2 regions of the Thermus caldilimi genome follow, and region 2 is predicted to be linked to the other one. Evidence: riboswitches for the same ligand, from Rfam matches in the RefSeq annotation. Region 2 holds a riboswitch; the other holds the start of a gene.
The links. A riboswitch is a leader RNA that binds a small molecule or an ion and turns the genes downstream of it on or off. The one in region 2 is predicted to bind molybdenum cofactor.
Positions count from the first base shown of each region.

Region 1 (13,798 bases), 980 kb from region 2:
ATCGGCCCCCATTTGGCCCAGGCGCCAGAGGAACAGGAAACCCGGGGCCCCGAGATCGCCCGGGTCCGGGAAGGAAAGATCGTGGTGGAGGCTGCTAGAAAGCGATAGTTCCCGTTTCCACCCCGTAGCGCTTCAGCACCACATAAATAATCCAACCCGACACGGCCACGTACAGCCATATGGGCACCAGTACCCTAGCCCAACGCTTGTGCAGGACGAACTCCCCCTTAAAAGCCCGCCAGATCACGTAAAGGGCCAAGGGGCCATTGATAGCGGCCAGTAGGGTATGGGTGATTAGGAGGAAGTAGTAACCGCCCCGCCAGGCCTCCGGCCCCCCGTAGGTGGTGGTGCCGTGAAGGGCCCATTTGGCAAGATAGAACACCAGGAAAAGGAGGGCTAAGGAAGTAGCCGTCAACATGGCCCGATGGTGGGCCACCCTGTTCCCCTTCTTGATCAAGACCACCCCTGTCACTAAGGCCAACCCGGAAAGCACGATGCTCCAAACCGCCAGCAAGCCCAGAAGCTCCTTCACCGCTCCCCCTCCCCTAAACGCTCGCCTAGAAGCCGCACCGGCTCCAGCTTTGCGGTACGCGCGTAGCTATAGCCCTTCAGATAATCCTCTTCTTGGCCCAAAAGCTGGTAGAGCCTAAGGTAGGCCACAGCCAACAGCCCATCCCGCTCCCGCCCTGGGGGAAGCCGGTGGAGAAGCCTGACGATCTCGCGGAACCTGGGGACCTGGCTGGCCTCGAGGGGAGTTCCCCTCAACGCCCGGGCCAAGTCCGCCAAGGTATCACCGTTAGGCCTCATAGCCCCCAGGAGTGTACCACACCCTGCCCCTAGGGAATACGCCGGCTGGTGCGGTTCCCAGCGGCATCCACCGCCAGCAACACAGCCCCGGCCGGCACCTCCGCGGAAAAGGCCACCGTAGCCTCCTTGGGGAGGGAAAGGGGATTGTAGCGATCGCCTACCTGAACCACCACCCGGTCCACTTGGACGTTGTCCTCCACCCGTCCATAAACCCGGTACAAGTTCCCCTCCCGCTCCACCCGCTCCAGCACGATGCGAGGGGGCGCTGCATCCAGCACCAGGGAAACCCGCTTCCCCCCACGGTTACCCCGGGTATCCTCCGCCTCCAGGAGAAGCTCCACCTTCCCGGAGGCGGGGGCCTGCAAGCGGAAACGAAACTGAACCAAGCGCTTACCCGCTTCCTCAGGGGGCAGGACCTCTTGCCCATTCACCTTTACACTCGCCACCCCCGAGGGATCAAAGGCATAGCCCTGCACCCTAACCTCCCTTCCCGGGGCCACCGCTCCACCCAAGGGCTCGGTAAGCCCCATCTCAGGGGGGGCGGTGTCGGGCCTGGCGCAGGAGGAAAGAGCAAAAATAATGAGGAGAGGATAGAGGAGATGCGCACGCATCTCCCCTATCCTACAGGGTAAGCGCACTTCAACGCAGAATCACACCTACGCGCCCCGCAAAATACGGCCCCAAAATTGGGGTGGGGAAGAGCACATGCGCACCAAGCTGACCCTCAAAGTAGGGATTAATGGCAGGATCGGGTAGTTGCATCTCCACCCCTACAAGCCCATGGGGGTAGATTCCAAACACCGTGCCACCTAAGGCAATCGTTGCCCCCACGCCAAGCCCATAGTACCAGCTCATTCCTATGCTCGAGTAACCAGGCAAGGAAGCCTTTGCCAGGATCAAAGCGGCATCCCCCGCAATACCAAAGAAACCAAACCCGGCTCCGAGGCGGAGATTAGCGCTTTGATACTGGAGGCCAAGATACGTAGGGTAACCAGAATAGAAACCAACCCCTGGCGTCTGAGCAAAGCCAACAGATAACGCAAACATTCCTAACAAGCCCCAAAAAATTTTCCTCATTGCTGGCACCTCCACTTTAAGGTTAGGGAAACCGCCGATAGATGTCAAGTAGTATATAAAGAATTTATCCTCACATAGCCCTCCGTCAGATCACACCCCCATGCCACGCCTTCCCCCTTCCCCTCCTGAAGGTCCACCAGGATCTCCACCTCCTCGGAACGCATGGCTTGGCTCGCCACTTCCCGGTCAAAGGGGAGGGCACCCCCGGCGTAAAGGGGCATGCCCTGGAGGAAGATGTGGACCCTAAAGGGGTCGAAACGGGCCCCAGAGTTGCCGAGGGCAGCCAGAATCCTGCCCCAGTTGGGGTCGTTGCCGTAAAGGGCGCTCTTCCAGAGGGCGCTTCCCGCTACAGTTCTCGCCGCCCGCCTCGCCTCCTCCTCCGTGGCCGCTCCCACCACCCGCACGGTCATGAGCTTGGTGGCTCCCTCCCCATCCCGGGCGATCTTCCTCGCCAGCTCCTGGGCCACTGCCTCCAGGGCGGGGGAAAAGGCCTCAAGGGGGACTGCACCATAAGACCCATTCGCCATCACCAGGGCGAGATCGTTGGTAGAGGTATCCCCATCCACGGTCACCTGGTTGAACGTGCGGTCTACGATACCCCGCCAGGCCTCCCTCAAGGCCTCCTGGGGTAAAGCGGCATCCGTCACCACGAAGGCCAGCATGGTGGCCATGTTGGGATGGATCATCCCGCTGCCCTTGGCGATACCCACGATCCTCGCCCCCCCTACCTCGGCCTCCGCCACCTTGGGAACTAAGTCGGTGGTAAGGATGGCCTCGGCAAAGGCATCGGCATAGGGAGCAAGTTCTATCTGGGGCAAACCCGCCTCTACCTTCTCCACGGGAAGAGGAACCCCGATAACCCCCGTGGAAGCGGTCAAAACCTCCTCCGCGGAAAGCCCCAAACGCAAGGCGGCCGCCTCCGCCATCCGCAGGTCATCCGCGAAGCCCCTTTCTCCGGTGGCGCAGTTGGCGTTACCTGCGTTGGCCACCACTGCCCGCAAGGTCCCGCCCTGGGCATAAAGGGCCCTACCCCGGTGGATGGAAGGGGCTGCAGCCCGGTTCTGCGTGGCCACATAGGCCCAGGAAGCGGGAAGACCAGAAACCAGCAAAGCCAGATCGGGCTTGCCGGAAGGCTTGATGCCCGCCCGGGTAGCCCCGGCGCGAAAACCCCGGGGGAGCCTCACGGCCATAGGCCCTCCTTGGGAAGTGCGGTCTCCTCAGGCAGACCCAGCATCCGGTTCAGGTTCTGGACCGCCTGCCCCGCCATCCCTTTCACCAGGTTGTCCAAGGCCGAAAACACCATAACACGCCCCGTTCTAGCTTCAAAAAGAGGCTTCACATCCACCCGGTTGGAAGCATAGGTGCCCTTGGTTTCCGGCAAGGCCCCTGTGATCCGCACAAAAGGTTCCTGGGCGTAGAAGTCCTGGTAAAGCTCGTCCAAGGCCTTTTGGTCCCAGTCCCCTTCCACCGCCGCCTCCGCCGTGACCAAGATACCCCGGGTCATGGGCACCAGGTGGGGGACGAAGGAAAGGCGCACCTCCCCTAGGGGCCCATGGGTGCGCACCGGGCGCCCCTGGGCCACAAGGCGGCCCAGGTTTCTTTCCATCTCCGGAATATGGCGGTGAACACCCCCCACCTTGTAGGGCTTAAGGTTCTCGTTGACCTCGGCAAAAAAGGTACCCTCCCCTTCCCTGCCCGCCCCGGAAACCCCGCTTAGACCCACCACAAAGGCCCCCCGCAGGGCACCTTCCGCCGCCAGAGGGGCCAGGGCCAAGGTGGTGGCCGTCACGTAACATCCGGGATTGGCCACCAGGCGCGCCCCCCCAAGCTCTTCCCGATGCAGCTCGGGAAGGCCATAGACCGCCTCCCGGTAGAGCTCTGGGCTTTTGTGCGGGATCCCGTACCAGGACTCGTAAACCTCCGGGGGAAGCCGGAAGTCCCCGGAGAGGTCTATGACCCGCTTGCCCTCCTCCAAGGCCTTGGGAGCAAGCTCCATGGCAAGCCCATTGGGCAAGGCCAAAAAAACCACCTCAGCCTGTTCCAGCACCTCTTCCAGGGTGCCAAAAAGCCCCTCATCCCATAGCTGGGGCCAGGCAGCGGAAAGGGGTTTGCCCTCGTGTTTGCGGCTGCTAAACCCTACCAGCTTCACCCCGGGGTGGGCCTTAAGAAGGCGGATCAGTTCCCCACCCCCATACCCCGAGGCCCCGATGATCCCCACCCTTACCACAGCGCCTCCAAAGGGATATTGGGGAAGGCCAAGGGAGCCAGTTTTTCCCCAGGAGAAAGCCAAAGCTGCTCCCGGTAGGGGTCGCCCGCAGGACCCCGGAACTCCTCGAGGGAGAAGCGGTAAGGCCGGACCATACCCCTAGCTTAGCAGGCGCAGGAGGACGGCCTTAGCGGTGTGGAGACGGTTTTCCGCCTGATCAAAGACCCGGCTACGGGGCCCGTGCACCGCCTCCTCGGTGGTTTCCTCCCCATAGTGGGCCGGAAGGCAGTGGAGAAAGACGCCCTGGGGCCGTAGCAGTTGCAAAAGCTCCCCGTTTACCTGGAATGCATTGAAGTCCCTGAGCCGCCTTTCCCGCTCCGCTTCCTGGCCCATGCTGGTCCAGACGTCGGTGTAAAGGGCATGGGCTCCCAAGGCGGCCTCCTTGGGATCATGGGTAAAGAAGGCTCCCGCCTTCTGCAAAAGGCCTGGATCCGGCTCGTACCCTCTTGGCGTGGCCACCCGCATCCTAAGACCCACCAGGGGAGCCACCTCAAGAAGGGAGTTCAACACGTTATTGCCATCCCCCACCCAGGCCACCTCGAGGCCCTCCCAACCTCCGAAAACCTCCTTCAGGGTGAGGAGGTCCGCCAAAGCCTGCAAGGGATGGGCCCGGTCAGAAAGGGCGTTGATCACCGGGATGCGGGCGTGGCGGGCGAGTTCCTCCACGGTCTCGTGCCGGTATACGCGGGCCGCGATCCCCTCCACGAAGCGCTCCAGGTTCTTGGCTATGTCCCTCACGGGCTCCCGCTCGCCGATGCCCACCTGTTTCTGGTCCAGGTAGACGGCATGTCCTCCCAGGTGAAGCATGGCCACCTCGAGGGTGGTGCGGGTGCGCAAGGAGGGCTTCTCAAAGAGAAGGGCCAGGACCTTCCCCTTAAGGTCCTCCCCGCGGTAGCGCTCCCTTTTCAGCCTCTCCGCCAAGGCCAAAAGGGCCTCGATCTCCTGGCGACCGTGGGCCGAGAAGTCCAAAAGATCCTTGGGCCGGGTGAGGGCGTCTCCCACCATGAGGCTTATAGGATACCCCATCCTTGCAAACTTATGCAACCCCGGCCTCCGGTTGACACGGGATGAGCCCGCGGGCTAGCATCCCCTTAGCCTCCGAGCCCGGAGAGACCCCCAGGGCCTTCCGGGCCGGGCTTATGGCCCCGGGGTAGCGGGGGCAACTCCGCTGCCTGCCGTGGTTGCAAAGGAGGTGGCAATGACCAAGTCCGGATGGCTTCTCTGGATTTTAGCCGTGTTCCTTGGGTTAGGCCCAGCCTGGGCCCAGCCCAAGCAGGTGCGGGTGGTAGCGGCCGCCGACCTGCAGTACGCCCTAGCCGACGTCGCCAAGGCCTTTGAAGCGAAAAACCCTGACATCCGCGTGCTTCTCTCCTTCGGTTCCTCGGGTAAGTTCTACACCCAGCTCACCCAGGGCCTCGAGGCCGACCTCTACTTCTCCGCCGAAAAGATCTACCCCGAGCGCCTCGAGAAAGAGGGCCTGGCGGAGCCCGGCACCCGCAAGCCTTACGCCACCGGGCGCATGGTCATCTGGCTGGACCGCAGGCTGGGCTTAAACCCCAACCCCGAGGCCCTCAAGGACCCCCGCATCACCCGCCTGGCCATCGCCAACCCGGTGCATGCCCCTTACGGCCGGGCCGCCGTCACCCTGTTGGAACACTACGGCCTCCTAAGGCGCCGGGCCGATGCCCAGGTCCCCGGCCTAAGCAAACCCTTTTCCACCCTTTCCTGGGAAGAAATCCCTTGGGAGAGGCTTACCAGGGGTGTGGAGGCCTACTGGGATATCACCCCCTTGCGGCAAGGCAAGCCGAACTTTGAACTGGTCTATGGCGAGAACATCTCCCAAACCGCCCAGCTGGCCCTGACCGCTACCCAGGCCGGCATCCTGGCCCTGTCCCTGGCGGTGCACGAAAGCCTCTCCCGCCCTGGCGTGTACTGGCTCGCCCCTTTGGAAAGCCACCTCACCTTGGAGCAGGACTATGTGATCTTGAAAGGTCGCAGGCGCCCCGAGGTCTTGGCCTTCTACACCTTCGTGGGAAGCCCTGAGGCGCGAGCCATTTTTAAGCGCTACGGCTTCCTTCTCCCGGGGGAGTAGATGCCGGAGCCCCTCTTCTGGACCTCCCTGAAGCTCTCCCTGGTGGTGGCGCTGGTCGCCTCCCTGATCCTCCTCCTTCTGGGAGTTCCCCTGGCCTGGCTTCTGGCCTTCCGCCGCTTCCCAGGCAAATCCATCCTGGAAGCCATCTTCCTCTTACCCCTGGTCCTTCCGCCCACGGTGCTAGGGTTTTACCTCCTCCTCTTCCTGGGGCCGGAGGGGCTTTGGCGCAAGCTTACCGGGCTTTCCTGGGCCTTCCGGTTCGAGGGGCTGGTCTTCGCCAGCGTCCTCTTCAGCCTCCCCTTCGCCCTCACCGCCTACCGGGAGGCCTTTTTGGCCCTAGACCGGAACCTCTTGGAGGTAGCCCGAACCCTAGGGGTCCCCCCCTGGAAGACCTGGGGACGGGTGGTGCTGCCTTTGGTCTGGCCTGGGTTGCTCTCAGGGACCCTTTTAGCCTTCGCCCACACCCTGGGGGAGTTCGGGGTGGTCCTCATGGTGGGTGGTTCCATCCCCGGGAAAACCCAGATGGTGAGCATTTACATCTACGACCTGGTGCAGGCCCTCCGCTTTGAGGAAGCCTCCAAGGCAGCCTCGGTGCTCCTTTTCCTCAGCCTGGCCATCCTGGTGGCGGCAAGAACCCTGGAGGCCCAGGGGCGAGCATGGAAGTCCACTACCTGATAAGGAAACCCATCCTCCTCGAGGTCCGGTTCCACATCCAGGGCTTCACCGTGCTCCTGGGGGAAAGCGGTGTAGGTAAGACCACGCTTCTCAAGGCCCTGGCGGGTCTGGCGCCTGCCGAGGGAAGGCCCTACGGCGGCCTTCCCCCCGAAAGACGGCCCGTGGGCTACCTGCCCCAGGAGCTGGCCCTCTTCCCCCACATGACCGCCTGGGAGAACGTGGCCTTTCCCCTGGCGGGAGGGAACCGGAAGGCTAGGGCCCTGGCCCTCTTGGAGCGGGTTGGCCTCGAGGAGCACGCCCACAAACGCCCGAGCCAGCTTTCCGGCGGCCAGAGGCAACGGGTAGCCCTTGCCCGGGCTTTGGCCAGGAACCCGGAGATTCTCCTTCTGGACGAACCTACCAGCGCCCTGGATCCCCTCACCAAGGACCAGGTTCTGGGGGAGCTGGTGGAACTCATCCGCCAGGAAGGAATCCCCACCCTGGCGGTGAGTCACGACCCCATCCTGGCCCGCATGGCCGACTGGCTTGTGGTGATGGGGTCAGGAACGATCCTGCAAGAAGGCCCGCCCGAGGAAGTGTACTCTGCCCCAAGCCAGCTTCCGGTGGCCAGGCTCTTGGGTTACGAAAACCTATTCCCGGCCCGCATAGAACCTGGGGGTGTGGAGGTCAACGGGGTCCATCTCCGCCTTTCCCTCCCCCCCTGGGCCCGGCCCGGGGAAACCGCCTGGGTGGGCATCCGGGCCGAGGAGGTCATCGTGGTGCGCCAGGACCGGCCCCCACCCCCGGAAAACCTCCTAGAAGGTGTGCTGGTAAACCTTCACCCGGAAGGCCTCGCCTACCGGGGCGTGTTCCAGGGATCCATCCGCCTGCAGATCCTGCTCCCCAGGCACGTCCAAGCCCGGTTGAACCTGCGCCCCGGGCAGAAGCTCCAGGTGGTCCTTAAGCCCCATTACCTTCATCTGATGCCGGGCCAAGTGGACTAACCCCTCCTCCCCCAGGCCAAACTTGTTGGTAACCCCCTTCAGGAAAAAGCGGGCCCGGTCCCGGGAAAACCCCAGGGCCCAGGCCAAGGCCCCCACCCTCGGGGGAACTCCGTTTCCCACCGCCCACAACACTGCCTTTTCCCCCGGAAGGAGCCGTAGGCCCACCCGCCCCCCAAGGCCCGAAACCAAGGTCCTAGGATCATCCCTACGGGTGAGGAAGGCCATGCCCCGAGGGTCATAGGCCCTAAGCCCCCAAGGGGTGACCCAAAGAAGCACCTCGCCCTTTTCCATCTGGTCCAGCCCCGCCAGGGCCAGACCGTGGCCTTCCTTCCAGTACACCTTCCAACCCGCTGGGCCAAGCGCCCCGTGCACCAGGGCATAAAGCTGCAAACTTTCCGTGTACACCACTGCTTCCAAAATCCTACCCTCCTTTCGCCCAAGGAGCCTTCGCCTAACTCAAGCGACGATCTTCTAGGGCAAAAGGAGGGGAGCGGGGAGAAAAAGCCCTTCCCTGGGGTTCCGGATAGCCGGGCACGGGGGCGACTCTGGCCCGCAGCACCCGCACCAGGGTAGGAGGCGCCACCTCCCCTATCGGAGGCATGCCCGGAGCCACCTGCAGGCCGCAGAAGAGGGAGTGGTCCACCTCCCTCTCCTCCCCAGGGGCCTGGCAGAGATCCGTCCGGAGGCCGGGGTTCTGCACCTGCATGAGGTACATTTGCAAGGCCACCCCGGTGGAGGCGGTGAGGGTGAGGAGGAGGTAGAGGAATACCAGAAACCCCCGTACGGAACCCCTCGAGGGCATGGCTGCAGTATAGCCTTCCCCCTCAGGTAAAGTGAAGGGGTATGGCCGTGCGCGGCACCAAGGATCTTTTCGGCAAAGAGCTAAGGCTCCACCAGCACATCGTGGCCACCGCCCGCCGGGTGCTGGAGGCGGCGGGGGCTTTGGAGCTCATCACCCCGGTGTTTGAGGAAACCCAGGTCTTCGAGAAAGGGGTGGGGATCGCCACCGACATCGTCAGGAAGGAGATGTTCACCTTCCAAGACCGGGGAGGGCGTTCCCTCACCCTGCGCCCGGAGGGCACCGCCGCCATGGTACGGGCCTATCTGGAACACGGGATGAAGGTCTGGCCCCAGCCCGTGAGGCTCTGGATGGCAGGGCCCATGTTCCGGGCAGAGCGCCCCCAGAAGGGGCGCTACCGCCAGTTCCACCAGGTGAACTACGAGGCCCTGGGCTCGGAAAGCCCCATCCTGGATGCGGAGGCCGTGGTGCTCCTGTATGAAAGCCTTAAGGAGCTCGGCCTAAGGCACCTCACCGTCAAGCTGTCCTCCGTGGGGGACCCCGAGGACCGGGCCCGCTACAACGCCTACCTGCGGGAGGTCCTCTCCCCCCATCGGGAGGCCCTCTCCCAGGACTCCCAGGAGCGCCTGGAGCTCAACCCCATGCGCATCCTGGACTCCAAGAGCGAGCAAGACCAAGCCCTCCTCAAGGAGCTCCGGATCCGGCCCATGCTGGACTTCCTGGGGGAGGAAGCGAAGGCCCATCTGAAGGCGGTAGAACGCCATCTGGGAAGGCTTTCCGTGCCCTACGAACTGGACCCAACCCTGGTGCGGGGCCTGGACTACTACGTGCGTACCGCCTTCGAGGTACACCATGCGGAGATCGGGGCGCAGAGCGCCCTGGGGGGCGGGGGAAGGTACGACGGGCTTTCCGAGCTCCTGGGGGGGCCACGGGTACCTGGGGTGGGTTTCGCCTTCGGGGTGGAGAGGGTGGCCCTGGCCCTCGAGGCGGAGGGATTCGGGCTTTCCGAGGAAAGAGGCCCGGACCTCTACCTCATCCCCCTCACGGAGGGTGCGGTGGCCGAGGCCTTTTACCTGGCGGAGAGGCTGAGGCCCCGCCTGCGGGTGGAATACGCCCTTACCCCCAAGAAACCGGGCAAAGGCGTGGAGGAAGCCTTGAAACGAGGTACCGCCTTCGTCGGCTTTCTGGGAGAGGATGAGCTCAAAGCGGGAGAGGTCACCCTAAAGCGGCTTTCCACGGGGGAGCAGGTTCGCTTACCCCAGACGGAAGCGTTGGGCTTCCTTCTTTCCGCCCTGGCGTGAGAATCCGTTAAGATTTGGGGGATTATGCGCCGTACCCACTTCGCCGGAAGCCTAAGGGAAGAACACGTGGGGGAGGAGGTGGTCCTCGAGGGGTGGATAAACCGCCGCCGGGACCTGGGGGGGCTCATCTTCCTGGACCTCCGGGACCGCGAGGGTTTGGTCCAGCTGGTGGCCCACCCGGAAAGCCCCGCCTACCAGGAAGCGGAGCGCGTCCGCTCGGAGTGGGTGGTGCGGGTGAAGGGCACCGTGCGCCTCCGCCCGGAGCCCAACCCCCGCCTGCCCACCGGAAAGGTGGAGGTGGAGCTTTCCTCCCTCGAGGTCCTCTCCGAGGCCAAAACACCCCCCTTCCCCGTGGACGCCGGCTGGCGGGGCGAGGAGGAAAAGGAGGTTTCCGAAGAGCTCAGGCTCAAGTACCGCTACCTTGACCTGCGCCGGAGGAGGATGCAGGAAAACCTGCGCCTCCGCCATCGGGTCATCAAGGCCATCTGGGACTTCCTGGATCGGGAGGGCTTCATCCAGGTGGAAACCCCCTTCCTGACCAAAAGCACCCCGGAAGGGGCCCGGGATTTCCTGGTGCCCTACCGCCAGCAGCCTGGCCTCTTCTACGCCCTCCCCCAGTCGCCCCAGCTTTTCAAGCAAATGCTCATGGTGGCGGGTTTTGACCGCTACTTCCAGATCGCCCGCTGCTTCCGCGACGAAGACCTCCGGGCCGACCGCCAGCCCGACTTCACCCAGATGGACCTGGAGATGAGCTTCGTGGAGGTGGAGGATATCCTGGAGGTTAACGAAAGGCTCATGGCCCACGTGTTCCGGGAAGCCCTGGGGGTGGAGCTTCCCCTCCCCTTCCCCCGCCTCACCTACCAGGAGGCCATGGAGCGCTTCGGCTCGGACAAACCCGACACCCGCTTCGGCCTGGAGCTCAAGGAGGTGGGGCACCTCTTCCGGGAAAGCGAGTTTCGGGTTTTCCGGGAAGCGGAAAGGATAAAGGCCCTGGCGGTGCCCAAGGCCCTTTCCCGAAAGGAGATCGCCGACCTGGAGGAGCTGGCCAAACGCCATGGGGCGGGGGGCCTCGCCTTTGCCCGGGTGGAGGAGGGAGGATTCGCAGGCGGGGTGGCCAGGTTTCTGGAGCCCGTGCGGCAAAGCCTCCTGGAGGCCACGGAAGCCGGCCTGGGGGACACCCTCCTCTTCGTGGCCGGGCCCGCCAAGGTGGCGGCCACCGCCTTGGGGCAGGTGCGGCTTAAGCTGGCGGAGATCTTAGGCCTCCCCCGGGAGGGCTTCCGGTTCCTCTGGGTGGTGGACTTCCCCCTTCTGGAGTGGGACGAGGAAAGGGGCCAGTACACCTACATGCACCATCCCTTTACCAGCCCTCATCCCGAGGACCTACCCCTCTTGGATGCCGATCCTGGGAGGGTGCGGGCCTTGGCCTACGACCTGGTGCTGAACGGCACCGAGGTGGGAGGCGGGTCCATCCGCATCCACGACCCCGCTCTTCAGGCCAAGATGTTCCAGGTGTTGGGTATCGGGGAGGAGGAGCAGCGGGAAAAGTTTGGCTTCTTCCTCGAAGCCCTCACCTACGGGGCCCCACCCCACGGCGGCATCGCCTGGGGCCTGGACCGCCTCCTGGCCCTTATGACGGCCAGCCCGTCCATCCGCGAGGTTATCGCCTTCCCCAAGAACAAGGAGGGCAAAGACCCCCTCACTGGGGCCCCAAGCCCGGTGTCCGAGGAACAGCTTCGGGAACTCGGCCTCATGGTGATCGCCCATGGCTAGGATTCCCTACGTGATCGTGGACGCCTTCGCCTCCACCCCGGGGGCCGGGAACCGGGTGGCCATAGTGCTGGACGCCCGGGGCATGAACCTCGAGGAGATGCGAAACCTGGCCCGGCACCTAGGCGAACCGGAAACCGCCTTCGTAATGGAAAGGCAAGAGACCCTGTTCGCCGTGCGCTTCTTCACCCCGTCGGGAGAGGTGGAGTTCTCCGGCCATGCCGCCATAGCCCTAGGCCTTACCCTGGTGCGCCTGGGCCTGGCCCCCGAGGGCAGCAAGAGGCTTTTCCTGCACACCCCCACGGAGGCCCTGCCGGTGGAGATCCTGTACGAGGCCGGGGAACCCAAGAAGGCCCTGGTGAGGGGCCCCGCCCCGAGGTTCCGGGATCTCCCCCCCTACCAGGTGCTCAAGGAGGTCCTCGAGGCCCTGGGCTCGGATGAGCGCTACCTGCACCGGGGTCTGCCTTACGGCATCGCCTACACCGGGCTTTGGAGCCTCTTCGTCCCCCTCATCGCCCCCGGGGTGGTGGATACCCTAGAGCCAGAGATGAAGGCCCTGGCCGAACTTTCCCACCAGCTGGAGGTGGCCACCGTCCATGCCTACGCCCCCATGGGACCAAGGAGTTTCTACGCCCGGGACTTTGCCCCCATCCTGGGCATTCCCGAAGACCCGGTGACAGGCTCCGCCAACGCCGCCCTGGGCGCCCTTCTGGCCCGGGCAGGGGTGGTGCCCAGGCGGGAAGGCCGGGTGGCCCTCACCATCTACCAGGGCCACCGCCTGGGCAACCCGGGCGTGGTGGAGGTGGTGGTGGAGTACAGCCCCACGGGCCAGCCCTACGGGGTGCAGATTGGGGGGGAAGCGGTCCAGGTATCCGCTGGGGAAGTTTGATGGTGCGACTGGTCTTCGTGGACGTGGACGGTACCTTGGTGGGCAAGGAGGGGGTGCCGGAGTGCGTGTGGCCAGCGGTGGAGGCCTTAAGGGCCAAAGGCATCCGCCTAAGCCTCATCACCGGTCGGCCGGGCCGGGGGCACGCCCTGGCTTACGCCCGCAGGCTGGACCCCGCAGGTCTCCACGTGTTCGAGTCTGGGGCAGTGGTCCTGGCGTTGTCCCGGGATCCTCACTCCCCTCCCGCTCACCCCCTCCTGGTGGAGGCCCTGCCCCAGGAGGCGGCCCGGGAAGCCATCCGCCTGGCCCGCAGGCTGGGGCTTCCCCTCGAGGGCTACACCGCCGACGGGGGCTTTTTCGTAGAGGGGGATAGCCCCCTCCTAAAGGCCCACCAGGAACTCCTGGGCGTGGTGGCCGAGGAAGCGGACCTGCTAAGGCTTCCTACCCCCCTGGTCCGCCTCCAGGTGCTGGCCGAGGCCCAAGCCCCCCTGGGCGCCCTCATGGACCCTTTGCCCCAGGACCTCCAGGCCCACGTGGCGGAAAGCCCCAGGATGCCCGGGGTGCGGTTCGTATCCCTGACCAAGCGGGGCGTGAGCAAGCTCTCGGCCGCCCGCTTTGTGGCGGAAAGCTACGGCCTGACCCTGGCCCAATGCGCCATGGTGGGGGATGGGGAAAACGACCTGGAACTTATCCAAGGAGTAGGCCTGGGCATCGCCATGGGGAACGCTTCGCCCCAGGTCAAGAAAGCGGCCCAACGGGTGGTGGCTCCCGTGGAGGCATGCGGCCTGGCGGAGGCCCTTGCCAGCCTATTGCCCAGTCAAAGGCCTTAAGGGAATGGCTTAAACCGCGCCCATACCACCCGCCCATCCCGATAAACGCCTGTCCCTTCCACCCAACCTGGAGCCAAGCTGGGGGTAGCAGACCCGAGCCCCGGGGGCAGAGCCAAGAAGCGCTTTCCATTCCGGTCCGCCGCGAGAATCCCTTGGAAAAGGAGCTGGCAAACACGGGTGCCAGGCCTCGGGAACCTCTGCGCACGCGGCAGGCTGTGCCTTCAAGCAGGGAAAGGCCTTCCCCCGTTGAGCAGGCCTCTAGGGCTATAGCCAACACACCGCGAGGTCATGCCCTTCACCCCTCAGGTTCAGGGT
Region 1 covers NZ_CP038452.1:869,840-883,637, forward strand. Annotated here, with positions in the region: gene EBI04_RS04330 (septum site-determining protein MinC) at 1-108, shown strand, start outside; gene EBI04_RS04335 (DUF420 domain-containing protein) at 95-532, opposite strand; gene EBI04_RS04340 (hypothetical protein) at 529-807, opposite strand; gene EBI04_RS04345 (Ig-like domain-containing protein) at 837-1,418, opposite strand; gene EBI04_RS04350 (hypothetical protein) at 1,447-1,884, opposite strand; gene argJ (bifunctional glutamate N-acetyltransferase/amino-acid acetyltransferase ArgJ) at 1,929-3,074, opposite strand; gene argC (N-acetyl-gamma-glutamyl-phosphate reductase) at 3,065-4,102, opposite strand; gene EBI04_RS04365 (hypothetical protein) at 4,105-4,245, opposite strand; gene argF (ornithine carbamoyltransferase) at 4,250-5,155, opposite strand; molybdenum cofactor riboswitch at 5,235-5,358, shown strand; gene modA (molybdate ABC transporter substrate-binding protein) at 5,349-6,242, shown strand; gene modB (molybdate ABC transporter permease subunit) at 6,243-6,917, shown strand; gene EBI04_RS04385 (ABC transporter ATP-binding protein) at 6,899-7,900, shown strand; gene EBI04_RS04390 (hypothetical protein) at 8,352-8,702, opposite strand; gene hisS (histidine--tRNA ligase) at 8,744-10,000, shown strand; gene aspS (aspartate--tRNA ligase) at 10,025-11,770, shown strand; gene EBI04_RS04405 (PhzF family phenazine biosynthesis protein) at 11,763-12,656, shown strand; gene EBI04_RS04410 (HAD family hydrolase) at 12,656-13,483, shown strand.
Region 1: linked by a shared signal. The riboswitch ahead of modA (molybdate ABC transporter substrate-binding protein) and the one ahead of EBI04_RS09745 (ABC transporter substrate-binding protein) in region 2 are both predicted to bind molybdenum cofactor.

Region 2 (13,798 bases):
CGCTGTGCCCTTGGGGCTTTGGCTGGCCTTGAAGGGGGGTGGGGGGATTTTCGGGCGGATTCTCCTTTACGCCGGCCTCGCCCTCCCCTCCGTGGTGGTGGGCCTTTTCTTTTACCTCCTTCTTTCCCGCTCGGGCCCTTTGGGATCCTTGGGTCTCCTCTACACCCCCTACGCCATGGTGCTGGCGGAGGTGGTCTTGGCTTTTCCCCTCATTGCCGCCTTCGTGCTTTCGGGGGCCAGGGGTAGGGTGGAGGAGGTGCGGCTTCTAGTGCGGAGCCTGGGGGGTAAGGAGGGCCAGGTGCTTCCCACCCTGTTTTGGGAGAGCCGCCGCACCTTGGCCGCCGCCTTGGCTGCCGGCTTCGGCGGGGCCATCAGCGAGGTGGGGGCGGCCACCTTGGTGGGCGGGGACATCCGTCACCACACCCGGGTCCTCACCACGGCCATCGTGGTGGAAACCCGCAAGGGGGAGCTGGAAAGCGCCTTGGCCCTGGGGTTTATTCTCCTGGGGGTGGCCCTCTTGGTCACCGCCCTGCTGGTTGTCTTGGAGCGGGAATGAGTCCGGTTTTGAAGGCCCAGGGGTTGGTCCACCGCTACGGGGCTTTCCGCCTCGAGGTTCCCTACCTCGAGGTCCACCCCGGGGAGATCCTGGCGGTCCTAGGGCCTTCGGGAAGCGGCAAAACCACCCTCCTCCGCCTCCTTGCCGGCCTCCTGTCCCCAGAGGAGGGTCAGGTGGAGGGGAAGTTCCGGGCCTACCTGCCCCAGACCCCACCCCTTCTTCGGCGTAGCGTCCTGGAAAACGCTGCCTTTGGCCTGTTGCTCCGGGGGGTGCCCCGGCGCCAGGCCCTGGCCCGGGCTGCCGGGCTCCTGGAACAGGTGGGTTTGGAGGGCAAGGCCCGTCAGCCCGCCCATCTCCTCTCCGGAGGGGAGGTGGTGCGCCTGGCCCTGGCCAGGACGCTTCTGGTGGAGCCTGCGGCCCTGCTACTGGACGAGCCCACCGCCAGCCTGGATCCCGCCAACACCCTTAAGGTGGAGGCCTTGCTCCAGGAGGCGGCCAAAGAGGGGCGGGGGGTGGTCCTGGCCACCCACGACCTCTTCCAGGTGCGCAGGCTGGCCCATCGGGTGGTCTTCCTCTTCCAGGGCCAGGTGGTGGAAGAAGCCCCTGTGGGCCGGTTTTTCCAAAGTCCAAAGGACTTTAGGAGCCAGGCCTTTTTGGAGGGGCGGTTGCTTCCTTAACCGCCTCCCCGGGCCGCCGCCAGGCGGATCCGGCCGAACCAGGCCTCCGCCGCCTCCCCTTCCACCTCTACCTCGATCTGGGGGAGGGAAAGGCTTCCCACCCTTAAGGGTTCCGCCTCGGCGAAGCGCACCTGGGCCCCGGGGAGGGCGTAGACTCCCTCCCCCAGCTTTCTCCCGCCCCATTCCCTGAGGTATCTTTCCAAGAGCCAGGCGGGCAAAGCCCCGAAGCGCCGGGCAAAGGTTCCGCCCGCCACCGGGGGGAAGAGGTCCAAGGTGGCTTCCTCCGTCAAGGGGGTGGCAAGCCCGTTTAGGTAGCGCACATCCCGGCCCTCCAGGAAAACCGATACCCGCTCGGCCAGGTCCTCACCTTCAAAGAGCTCCTCCTTTAGGGCCGGATAGGCCTGGATCAGGGCCTCCAAAACCTCCCCGACCGTCCTTCCCCCCACCTGGACCTGGCCCTTGCCCACCAGGTCCCGGAAGGTGGCGTACAGGTTCACCTTAGGCATAGGAAAAGTGTAAAGGAGACCCGGGGGCGGTGGCCCGGGTCTCCTTGGGGTACCCCTTAGTCGTCCGCGGCGGCGGAGAGGATGCCCAAGGCCTGGAGCTTGGCCGGGGGTACCACCCCCTTATCCCAACCCCGCTCCTGGTAGTATTCCTGCAACATCAGGTCCAGCTCCGTGAGCTGGCCCTTGGAGCCTGCGCAGTCGGAAGGTTCCTTGAGGAAGCGCTCGGGCAGGTAGTCGGAGCCTTCCGCCCAGCCCGCCAGGTTGTTATAGTAGCGCTCCAGGTTGTAGATGCGCTCCCCGATGAGAAGGATCTCCTCGGGGGTCACGGGCCGGCCCCAGTAGGCGGCAAGTTGCTTGGCGTACTCCTCGGGGCCCTCGGCGAACTGGCTGAACTTGCAAAGGTCCAAGGAGTCGGTGAAGGCGGAGAGGTCCTGGAAGAGCTTGGTGAGCTTGCCTTTCCCCTCCCAGGCTAGGGGGTCGGTCTTGTAGGGGACGCCCAGGATCTCCGAGGCCGGGGTGTAGGCCCGGAGGTGGCAGGCCCCGCGGTTGGAGGTGGCGTAGGCGATGCCCATGCCCTTGAGGCCCCTTGGGTCGTAGGCGGGGATGGACTGCCCCTTGACCTCGAGGGAGAGCTCGGGGTGGCCGATGGCCTTGGCAAAGCGGGCGGGGCCTTCCGCCAGGCCATCACCTACCCCCCGGCGGTAGGCGATGGCCTCGATGGCGCGGGCCTCGCCCTCCTTGTCCCCAAAGCGGATCCCGTCAGGGCCCTGGTAGTAGCCCTTCTCCGTGGCCTCCATGAGGACGGCAATGGCGTTGCCCGTCTCGATGGTGTCCATCCCGTAGGCGTTGCAGAGGTAGATGGCGTAGCCGGTCCAGTCGGTGTCCGTGTGGCCGGAGTGGGCCCCCAAGGCCCAGGCGGATTCGTACTCGTAGGATTCAAAGCGGATGGCCTTGCCGTTGATGTGGACCTCCACCATCTTCTTGCAGGCCACCGGGCAGGCGTGGCAGGTGTTGTCCTTGATGAGGCGGTGCTCGCGGATGTACTCCCCGGAGATGGTTTCCACCCCTTCAATGCAGGTGTGCTGGGCGTTGAAGGTGGGTAGGGCTCCCATCACGTTGGTGATGTTCATGAGCACGTTGGTGCCGTAGAGGGAAAGCCCGCCCTTCTTGGGGGCGGTCACGTTCTTGGGGTCGTTGATGGTGGCCGAGGCCAGGCGGTCCGCTTCCCGCCAGAGCTCAGGGTCCTTGGGCTGGGGCATCTGGTCCTGCTTGCCCACCACCACGATGGCCTTGAGCTTCTTGCTCCCTGCCACCGCCCCGGTGCCCCCGCGGCCGGCAGCCCGCTCGTCGTTGTTGATCCAGTTGGCGAAGCGGACCAGGTTCTCCCCCGCGGGGCCGATGGCCATCACGTCGGCCTCCTCCCCGTGGCGTTCCCGCAGGATGCGGTGGGTTTCATGGGTGGTCTTGCCCCAAAGGCCTGAGGCATCGTGGATGGTGACCTCTCCGTCCTTTACCAGCAGGTAAACGGGTTTATCCGAGGCTCCTTTGATGAGGAGCCCGTCAAACCCCGCCCACTTCAGCTTGGCCGCGGTCCAGCCCCCCATGTGGCTATCCGTGACCGTGCCCGTGAGGGGGCTTTTGGTGACCACCGCCAGGCGCCCCGACATCTTGGCCCGAGTGCCGGAAAGGGGGCCATTCATGATGCAGAGGAGGTTATCGGGGCCAAAGGGGTCTACTTTGGGCCCGTTTTCAAACACGTACTTGACCCCTAGACCCCTTCCGCCCACATACATCTCCAGGTCCTTGGGATCGGGGGCGAAGTACTCCACCTGGCCTGTCGAGAGGTTAATACGGGCGAGCTTATGGGCATATCCACCGAGCATCCTTTACCTCCTTTTGGGCCCAAGGGAAAGACACCCATTGCCAGGAAGACCACAGACCACTACCCAGGTTCAGGCGAATTATACCATTTAAACCCCGGAGGAATGTAAAGAAAGTGACAGGCATAATGGAGCCATGCTGGCCCTTTTGGGGGAGGTCCTGGTGGACCTCATTCAGGAAAGCCAAGACCCCCTGCGCTTCAGGGGGGTCCTTGGAGGCTCGGCGCTCAACACCGCCACCACTCTGGCCCGGTTGGGGTTTCCCGTGGGTTTCCTTTCCGAGGTGGGGGAGGACTGGGTTTCCGCCTGGAGCGTGGAGGAGATGAGAAGGCGGGGCCTCGAGCTTAGGCTTTTCCGCCATCCCGCCCCCATGCCCCTGGCCCTGGTGCGCCTGGATGCGGAGGGAAATGGGGAGTATAGCTTCCACCGTCCCTTTCATCTGCCCTACCACCCAGGGCCTGAAAGCCTTCGGGGAGCCAGGGTGTTCCACTTCGGCTCCCTCCTGGCCCTCGAGGATCGCGTGGAGGAAGGCTTGAGCCTCCTTTTGCAGGAAGCGGAGGAGGAGGGAGCTTGGGTATCCTACGACCCCAACCTCCGCCGTTCCCCTACCCCCAAGGAAAAGCAGCGGATAAAAGCCTATCTGGACCGGATAGACCTGTTGAAGCTTTCCCTGGAAGACGCCAAGCTTCTTTTCCCTGAAGACCCCGTGGGGGCGGTGAAGGCCCTGGGTGTACTCCTAAAGGTCCTCACCCTGGGCCGGGAAGGGGCGGTGGCCTTCTTGGGAAAAGAGGCGGTGCGCCTCCCCGGAAAGGCGGTGAGGGTGAAGGATACCGTGGGAGCGGGGGATGCCTTTACCGCCGGGCTCCTGGCCCTTCTTCTCCGAAAGGGCTACGATAAAGAAAGCCTTCCCCACCTGTCCTTGCCGGAACTAAGGGAGATCCTGGAGGGCGCCATCGCCCTCTCCGCCCTGGCCTGCACCGTGCGGGGGGCCTACCTGCCCGAGGAGGGGCTTCGCGCCTGGCGGGGGCGCTTTTTGGGGGGTGGGGGCCTCCTTTGAGGTAAAATCGGCCTGCCTCCGAGCCCGGATAGACCCCTTGGGCCTTCCGGGCCGGGCCGGATGGCCCCGGGGTGGCGGGGGCAACCCTGCCGCCTGCCGCGGTTGCAAAGGAGGTGTTGGACGTGCCCCAAAATCCCCATCGGCGTGCGTTTCTCAGGACCGTAGCCTCCCTGGCCTTTCTCCCCTTGCTCGGCAGGGCCCAGGGTGGGGCCCGGCTCACCCGCCTTTTCGGTCCCCCCCTGCGGGGTCCGGTGCGCCGGGTTTTCGTGGCCGGGCCGCCCGCGGCGGTCATGGCCTATGTCCTGGCCCCGGAGAAGCTCCTGGGCTGGCCCACCCGGTTGGGGCAGGAGGCCTTGGCCTACCTGTTGCCCGAGGTAAGGGGGCTTCCCGTCTACGGGCGGTTGGTGGGCAGTTCAGCCACGGTCTCCGTGGAAACCCTCCTCGCGCAAAAGCCCGACCTCATCCTGGACGTGGGCACCGTGGACGCCACCTATCTTTCTGCGGCGGAGCGCATCTCGTCCCAGACGGGCATTCCTTACGCCTTGGTGGACGGCCGCCTGACGGAGAGCGCGGAGCAGCTTCTGGAGGTGGGCCAGCTCCTCGGGGTGGAGGACCGAGCCCGGCGGCTGGCTGCCTACGCCCGGGTGGCCCTGGCCGAGGCCGCCCGCTACCGGGCCCGCTCGGGGCCCAAACCCAAAGTCTACCTGGCCCGTACGGCGAGCGGTCTGGAAACCGGCCTCGGGGGCTCCATCAACGTGGAGGTCATCGAGGTGGCGGGTGGGGTCAACGTGACCGCAGCCGCAGGCCGGGGCGGGCTCACCCGGGTTTCCTTTGAGCAACTCCTGGCCTGGCAGCCGGACCTGATCCTCACCCAAGACGCCTCGTTCTTCCAGCTGGCCCGGCAAGATCCCCTCTGGCGCCGCCTCAAGGCGGTGCAGACCGGGCAGCTCTACCTGGTGCCCAGCCTGCCCTTCGGCTGGCTGGACGGGCCCCCGGGGGTGAACCGTCTCCTGGGCCTGCGTTGGCTGGTCCGTCGGCTGAACGCGGGGGTAGAGCCCCTGGACTGGCGGGTGGAAACCTGGCTCTTCTACCGCCTCTTCTACGGCCTCGAGCCGAGCGCCCAGCAACTGGAGGCCCTCCTGGCGGGCCTGCAAGGGGGTTGAGATGCGTCCCCTGGCCCAGGGTTCCTGGGGCTTTCCCGTGGGGAAGCGGTCCCATGGGGTGATCTTCGCCTTTCTCCTCCTGCTCCTCCTGGTCGCTGGGGTGTGGGCTTTGGCTGTGGGCCAGTACGCCCTGTCCCTGAGGGAGGTGGGGGAGGTCTTCTTGGGGCGGTCGACGGAGACCGCCCAGGTGGTAATCCTCGGGGTGCGCCTTCCCCGGGTTCTGGCGGCGGCGCTGGTGGGGGCGGCCCTGGCCCTGGCCGGGGCCGCCTACCAGACCCTCTTCCGCAACCCCCTGGCCGCCCCCGACGTCCTGGGGGCCTCTGCGGGGGCAGGGTTTGGCGCCTCCTTGGCCATCCTCCTTTCCTTGCCCCTCCTGCTCGTCCAGTGGATGGCCTTCCTGGGGGGGCTCCTCGCGGTGGGGCTGGTCTACCTGGTGGCCCGGATGGTGCGGCGGCACGACCCCGTGCTGGTCCTCGTCCTGAGCGGGGTAGCGGTGGGCACGCTGTTCTCCTCGGGGATTTCCCTGGTCAAGGTGCTGGCGGACCCCAGCGTGCAACTACCCTCCCTCACCTTCTGGCTCATGGGGGGGCTGAACGGGGTGAACGCCCAGGTGTTGCCGCCCTTGGCGGCCCTGGTGGCCCTAGGGGCCTTGCCCCTCTTCCTCCTCCGCTGGCGGCTTAACCTCCTGAGCCTTCCCGACGAGGAGGCCCTGGCCCTGGGGGCCAACGTGGCCGCCCTGCGGGCAGGAGTGGTGGCCTCGGCCACCCTCATGACCGCGGCGGCGGTTTCCGTCACGGGGATCATCGGCTGGGTGGGTCTGGTGGTGCCCCACGCGGCCCGGCTCCTGGTGGGCCCGGAGCTGTCCCGCCTCCTGCCTGCCTCCGCGCTTTTGGGCGGGGGATTCCTCCTGGTGGCGGACACCCTGGCCCGGACCCTGGCCGCCATGGAGATCCCCTTGGGGATCCTCACCGCCTTGGTGGGGGTTCCGGCCTTTCTCTTCCTCCTGGCTCGAGGGGGTCGGGGATGAGCCTCGAGGCCCGCGGGCTTGGCGTGGGCTACCGGGGGCGGCCTGTGCTCTGGGACCTGGACCTGCGGGTGGCCTCCGGGGAGGTGGTGGCTCTCCTGGGGCCCAACGGGGCGGGCAAGACCACCCTCGTCCGCACCCTCCTGGGGCTCCTACCCCCCCTTGCCGGAGGGGTGTACCTGGAGGGCCAGCCCCTGGCCCGTTACCCCCGTCCCCTCCTGGCCCGGAGGTTGGCCTACGTACCCCAGGCCCACCAGGGGGTTTTCCCCTTCACCGTGGAGGAGGTGGTCCTCATGGGGCGCACCGCCCACCTGGGCCCCTTCGCCCTGCCCTCGGCCCGAGATCGGGAACGGGCCTGGCAGGCCCTGGAGGCCCTGGGCATCGCCCACCTGGCCCACCGACCCTACACGGAGGTAAGTGGCGGGGAACGTCAGCTGGCCCTCCTGGCCCGGGCCCTGGCCCAGGAAGCGGAGGTCCTCATCCTGGACGAACCCACCTCCTACCTGGACTTTGGCAATCAGCTGCGGGTTCTGGACCAGATCCGTTTCCTAAAGGAGCAGGGCAAGGCCGTTCTTTTCAGCACCCACCAGCCGGAGCATGCCCGGGAAGTGGCGGACCGGGTGCTCCTCCTGGGCCAGGGGGAGGTCCTGGGGGAGGGGCCTCCAGGGACCCTCCTCACCCCCGAGCGCTTGGCCCAGCTCTACCGGGTGCCCCCGGAGCGGATCGCCCTCTACCTGCGGGAGGTGTCCCGTGGCCATGACCCCGGAGCAAGCCGAACGCTTTGACCGCTTCCGCCGCTACCCTCCCAAGGTAGCGGCAGCCATTGCCCAGGCCATCCTTCAGGCCCTGCCCCAAGGGGAGGCCCCGCCCACCCTGCTGGAGATCGGGGCGGGCACGGGGACCATGGCCCTGCCCCTCCTGCGCCTGGGGTGCCGCTACCTGGGCCTGGACCAGGACCCGGAGATGCTGCGGCGTTTCCGGGAAAAGGCGGCCGGGCTTTCGGGCTGGGAGCTTCTCCTGGCGGACGCCCGGGCCATCCCCCTTCCCGGGGAGAGCCTGGACGGGGTCCTCCTGGTGCGCTTCTGGCACCTGGTGGAGGAGTGGGAGGCCGTTTTGCGGGAGGCCTTGCGGGTGCTGCGCCCAGGGGGGGTGCTCCTGGAAGGGTTTGAGCGGATCGCCTCCCCGGAGGAGGAGGCCCTTTTCCGCGTCTGGGAGTCGGCCTTGGGGTGGGAGGGGATAGGGGTGGAGCGGGGGCTCCACGGGCGGCGGCTTCAGGAGGTGGGGGAGGCCCTAAGGGCCTTAGGGCTCGCCCCCGAGGTGCGGGAGGTGGTGGCCTGGCGGGAGGAAAGACCCCTGAGGGAGCTCCTGGAACTCTTGGAACACCGGGTCTTCCACTTCGCCCAGGAGGTGCCGGAGGCGGCCCACCGGCGGGCCATGGCCGCGGTCCGGGCCTGGGCCGAGGCCCGCTTCGGGGGCTTGGAGGCCCCCCTCCCCGCCGAGAAGCGCTTCTTCCTGCGGATAAGCCGCAAGGGGGCCCCATGAGGGGAGGGGTTCTCCTGGCCTTCCTGGTGGGCCTGGGGGTGGGGGCCTTCGGGGGGCTTTTGGGGCTTGGGGGGGCGGAGCTCAGGCTGCCCCTTCTCCTTTACCCCTTCGGCCTCGCTCCCCTGGAGGCGGTGATCGCCAACAAGGCCCTGAGCCTCCTGGTGGTGGGGGTGAGCCTACCCGCCCGCCTGGGCCACGTCCCCTGGGGGGAGGTCCTGGAGGGAGGAAGGCAGGCCCTGGCCCTCCTCATGGGGAGCGTCCTCGGGGCCTTTGGGGCCGCGGGCTGGGCCCGGAGGGTGCCCCCCGCCCTCCTGCGGCGGACCATGGGCCTCCTGCTCCTCCTCCTGGCCGGGGTCTTGGTTCTGGAAACCTTGGCCCGTGCGCAAGATCCCCTCCGCCTCTCCCCCCTCCTCCTCCAGGGGGTGGGCTTCCTCCTGGGCCTGGGCATCGGCGGGGTGGCGGCGGTGATGGGGGTGGCGGGAGGGGAGCTCCTCATCCCCACCCTGGTCCTGGTCTTCGGCCTCGAGCCCCGGCTGGCGGGGAGCGTTTCCCTCCTCATCAGCCTGCCCACCATGTTGGCGGCTTTCGCCCAGTACAGCCAGGACCGCACCTTCGCCGTGCTGTGGCGGCGGGGCGGGCTCCTTCTGGCCATGGGCCTGGGCTCCCTCCTGGGGGGAGCTTTGGGAGGCGGCCTCCTCCTGGGCTTGGTCACGGAGCGGGTTCTGCTCCTCCTCTTGGCCCTCCTCCTGGCCTTCTCCGGCCTCCGGCTCCTGGGCCACTGAGCGCCCCCCTGGGTTTACCCGCATTAGGGGACCAGGAGCACCTTGCCCGTGGTCTTCCGCCCCTCTAGGGCCTCGTGGGCTTCCCGGGCCTGTTCCAAGGGGAACTCCGCCCCGATGCGCACCCTAAGCCACCCCTCCCGGATGGCCTCAAAGACCTCCCCCGCCCGAAAGAGGAGTTCTTTACGGGTGGCGGTGTAGTGGTGAAGGGTAGGGCGGGTGAGGAAGAGGCTTCCCTTGCGGTTCAGCACCTGGGGGTCCATGGGGGGCACGGGTCCCGAGGACTGGCCGAAGAGGACCAAAACCCCCCGAGGGCGCAGGGCCTCGAGGCTCCCCTCAAAGGTGCTCTGCCCCACCCCGTCGTAGACCACATCCACCCCGCCCCCCGAGAGGGCCCGCACCGCCTGGGCGAAGCCCTCGTAGGGCAAGGCGTAGTCCGCTCCGGCCTCCTTGGCCAGGGCCCGCTTGGCCTCGGTGCTGGCGGTGGCGTAGACCGTGGCCCCGAGCCGCTTGGCCCACTGGATGAGGAGGAGCCCCACCCCCCCGGCCCCCGCGTGCACCAGGACCTGGTCCCCGGGGGCCACGGGGTAGGTGCTCTTCAGGAGGTAGTGGGCGGTCATGCCCTGGAGGAGGGCCGCGGCGGCGAGCTTGGGGTCCAGCCCCTGGGGCACGGGGACGAGCCTCTCTGCGGGCACCACCTGGTACTCTGCATAAGCCCCCTGCACGTTGGCGAAGGCCACCCGGTCCCCGGGGGTCACCCCAAGCACGCCCTCGCCCACCTTCTCCACCACCCCGGCTCCTTCCTCCCCTAAGGTGAAGGGAAGGGGCATGGGGTAAAGGCCCTTGCGCTTGTAGGTGTCGATGTAGTTAACCCCGATGGCCAAAAGCTTTACCAAAACCTCCCCTGGCCCTGGCTCGGGGGTGGGGAGGTCCTCGAGGGCCAGGACCTCCGGCCCGCCTGTCTGATGCACCCGTACGGCCTTCATGGGGAACAGTCTACGGTAAACTGGAGGGGTGAACCGGGCTAAGGACTGGCTTCTCCAGGCGGAATGGGACCTGGAGATGGCTGAGATCGCCCGGAAGGCAGGCCGGCACGAGTGGGCCTGTTTTGCCGCCCAGCAGGCCGCGGAGAAGGCGGTGAAAGCCCTCCACCTCCACCTGGACCAGGAGGCTTGGGGGCATGTGGTGGCCCGGCTTCTCAAGGAGTTACCCTTGGAGGTTCCTCAAGACCTGGTGGAGAAAGCCCGCTACCTGGATGGGCTCTACATACCCACCCGGTACCCCGATGCTTTTCCCGAGGGGCCTTCTGCGGAGCACTATGGCCCCTTGCAAAGCCAGGAGGCGGTGCGCTATGCCCGTGAAATCCTTGAATTCTGCCGTGCTCAGATGGCCTAGCCGGGAAGAAGTGGAAGGTGCCCTTCAGGCCTGGATGATCCGCCACCCCATCCCCGGCCTCCTGGCCCTGGGCTACTTCGGTTCCTACGCCCGGGGCGACTACGGGGTGGGAAGCGACCTGGATCTCCTTTTGGTGGTGGAGTCCTCTTCCCTTCCTTCCTGGCAACGGGCCCTAACCCTGCCCCTAGAGGAGCTTCCCGTGCCTGCGGAGGCCTTGGTCTATACCCTGGCCGAGTGGCAGGCCCTGCCCGAAAGAACCCCCCGCTTTGCTGAAACCCTGAGGCGGGAGGTGCGCTGGCTCCTTCATCACCCCGCCCTTTCTCCCTAGCCGACCGTGTCCCTAAGCCAGGATCTGGCCGGGGGTGCTAAAACCCCCTCTGGTACTGGGGGGGCACCTCCGGGGCCACGCCCAAGGCCTTGGCGGCCCGTAAGGGGAAGTAGGGGTCTCGGAGGAGGACCCGGCCCAGAAGCACCAGATCGGCGCTTCCCGCTTGCAGGAGGGTTTCCGCCTGCTCGGGAGTGGTGATGAGGCCCACGGCCCCTGTCCTCAGGCCCACCTTCTTGCGCACGGCATCGGCGAAGGGCACCTGGAAGCCGGGGGCCACGGGGATCCGCACCTTGGGCACTACCCCCCGCTGGAGCAGTCCAGCAGGTCCACCCCCAGGGCCTTGAGCCTCTCCGCGAAGGCCAGGGTGTCCGTTAGGCCCCATCCTCCTTCCCCCCAGTCCGCGGCGGAGACCCGCACGAAAAGGGGAAGCTCCTTGGGCACCACTTCCCGCACCGCCTGGGCCACCTGGAGGGGAAAGCGCATGCGGTTTTCCAGGCTTCCCCCGTAGGCGTCGGTGCGCTGGTTGGAGAGGGGGGAGAGGAAGGAGGAAAGGAGGTAGCCATGGGCCATGTGGAGCTCGATCACCTGAAAGCCTGCCCTAAGGGCTCGTCTGGCTCCTTCCACGAAGGCCTTTAGAATGCGCTCCATCCCTGCTTCGTCCAGGGGTTCGGGTACGGGGTAGCCCTCGGCAAAGGGGATGGGGCTTGGCCCCACCACCCGCCAGCCCAGGGGCTTGCCTCCTTCCCAGGGCCTGGCGGTCCCCGCCTTGCGCCCGGCGTGGGCCAGCTGGATCCCCGGCACCGCCCCCGCTTCCCGGATCCTCTGGGCGAGCTCCCTCAGGCCCGGAAGGTGATCCTCCGACCAGATGCCGAGGTCCTGGGGGCTAATACGGCCCTCGGGGAGGACAGCGGTGGCCTCCACGATCGCCAGGCCCACGCCCCCCAGGGCCCGGGTGGGGTAATGGAGGAGGTGCCAGTCGGTTACCTCCCCTTCCAAGGTGGCCGAGTACTGGCACATGGGGGACATGGCCAGGCGGTTTTTCAGCCGGAGGCCGCCGAGTTCCAGGGGGGTGAAGAGCAACGCCATGCCTCCATTATGGAGGGCCCTTGAAGGAAAGCGAGGTGGCTAGTCCCGTAGGGGCTGGGTTTCTCCGTACTGTTTTTTGGGATAGACTGGTCTTATGAACCCCGGCTTCGGTCAGGGGCAAGGCTCGGATCTGGCGGCTGCCTTCCGCTACGTGGAAAGCCTCCTCTTCGGGGATATGGAGCGCCCCGGCCTCACCCTCTACGACCTGGAGCGCTTGGTGGGCTACCCCGCCAAGGGGGAGGGTCCTTTGGCCTACACCCTGCCCCGCAGCAAGGGCCTTTCCGGGGTGCAGGCGGTGCGTCTGTACTACTATCCCAAGGATCCCGTCCTTCAGCTCATCGTGGAGATTGAGGATCTGGAAGGGAGAAGGCACCTTCGCCACTTCCGCTGGAACGGGTTTACCTGGGAAACCCCCGAGGGGGGACAGGGGGAGCTGAAACCCACCCGGGAGGATCCAGCCTCCGTTCAAGTGGGGGAGGATTTCTTCCTGGGCTTTCCCCGGGAGGAGGCCCTCGAGCTGGAGGAGGCGGTGCGCAAGGGGGAGGCCTCGGGGGTCAAGTACCTCCTGTGTCCTCGGTGCCACACCCGGGTCTTCTACGCTCCCTCGGTCCGCCCCGCAGGCCTCGTCTGCCCTCGGTGCGGCAACCCCACCCTCCTCTTCAAGACCCTTTCCGCGCCGGAGGGAGCCAAGGACCCCCTCGAGGCCCTGGCGGAGGAGCAGCGGGCCCTGCGCAGGGCCATCGAGGAACTCACCGCCTACCTGAAGCGCAAGCTAGGCCCCTAACTCCCCTTTGCCGTCCTTCGCTCTTCTCCTGGAACTCGGGGCCATGCTCCATGCGGACCGGGTCCGCGAGGGGTGGCCTTCAGACCCGGGTGCCCGGCTGGCCCCAGCCGGTGTAGGCGTAAAACCGCCCCCGTTCCCCCGCCAGGTAGTCCAGAAGAGGCTCCTGCAGGGGGCGGTGGCCCTGAAGCCTTGCCGCCACCTCCTCTGGGGTGAAGAAGCGGGCCTCCACGATGTGGCCGTCGGGATCGCGGGGGTTTAAAAGCCCCTCGTAGCTGGCCCTGAAGGCCAGGGCCAGGGTGCGCTCGTTCTTGCGGCGGTCCTCCACCTGGATGGCGTAGGCCAGGTGCTCAACGGTCTTCACCCGGAGGCCCGTTTCCTCCCGCACCTCCCGCACCAGGGCCTCCAGCACCGTCTCCCCGGGTTCCACGGTGCCCCCGGGGAGGGTGTAGCGCACCTGGCCCCGCCGGCCCCAGTCGTTCCCCACCAGGAGGACCCGCCCCTGGCGGTCCAGCAGGATGGCCGCCACCACCAGGATCTCGCGGCGCATCACGCTTCCGTCAAGGCCTCCAGCTGCCGTTCCTGGTCGGCCCGCTTGAGGGCTTCAAGAAGGGGCTGGAGGTGCCCCGAGAGGATGCCCTCGAGGTCATGGGTGGTGAAGCCGATGCGGTGGTCCGTGACCCGGGACTGGGGGAAGTTGTAGGTGCGGATCTTCTCCGAACGCTCCCCGGTGCCGATCTGGGCCAGGCGGGTCTGGCGAAGCTTCTCCGCCTCCTCCGCCCGCCGCATCTCCAGGAGGCGGCTACGCAGGATCATCAGGGCCTTCTCTCGGTTCTTGATCTGGCTCCTGGAGTCCTGGCAGGTGACCATGATGCCCGTGGGCAGGTGCACCACCCGCACCGCGCTGTCCGTGGTGTTCACCCCCTGGCCCCCAGGCCCCGAGGCCCGCATCACGTCGATGCGGATCTCGTCCATGTTGAGCTGAAAGTCGGACTCCTCCGCCTTGGGCAACACCGCCACCGTG
Region 2 covers NZ_CP038452.1:1,852,484-1,866,281, forward strand. Annotated here, with positions in the region: gene EBI04_RS09720 (ABC transporter permease) at 1-556, shown strand, start outside; gene EBI04_RS09725 (ATP-binding cassette domain-containing protein) at 553-1,233, shown strand; gene EBI04_RS09730 (ubiquitin-like small modifier protein 1) at 1,230-1,739, opposite strand; gene EBI04_RS09735 (aldehyde ferredoxin oxidoreductase family protein) at 1,796-3,622, opposite strand; gene EBI04_RS09740 (carbohydrate kinase family protein) at 3,756-4,676, shown strand; molybdenum cofactor riboswitch at 4,681-4,805, shown strand; gene EBI04_RS09745 (ABC transporter substrate-binding protein) at 4,799-5,839, shown strand; gene EBI04_RS09750 (FecCD family ABC transporter permease) at 5,841-6,866, shown strand; gene EBI04_RS09755 (ABC transporter ATP-binding protein) at 6,863-7,648, shown strand; gene EBI04_RS09760 (class I SAM-dependent methyltransferase) at 7,620-8,405, shown strand; gene EBI04_RS09765 (TSUP family transporter) at 8,402-9,187, shown strand; gene EBI04_RS09770 (quinone oxidoreductase family protein) at 9,211-10,170, opposite strand; gene EBI04_RS09775 (HEPN domain-containing protein) at 10,199-10,579, shown strand; gene EBI04_RS09780 (nucleotidyltransferase domain-containing protein) at 10,536-10,907, shown strand; partial or broken gene EBI04_RS09785 (NADH:flavin oxidoreductase/NADH oxidase) at 10,945-11,993, opposite strand; gene EBI04_RS09790 (hypothetical protein) at 12,088-12,777, shown strand; gene EBI04_RS09795 (NUDIX hydrolase) at 12,857-13,324, opposite strand; gene prfA (peptide chain release factor 1) at 13,324-13,798, opposite strand, start outside.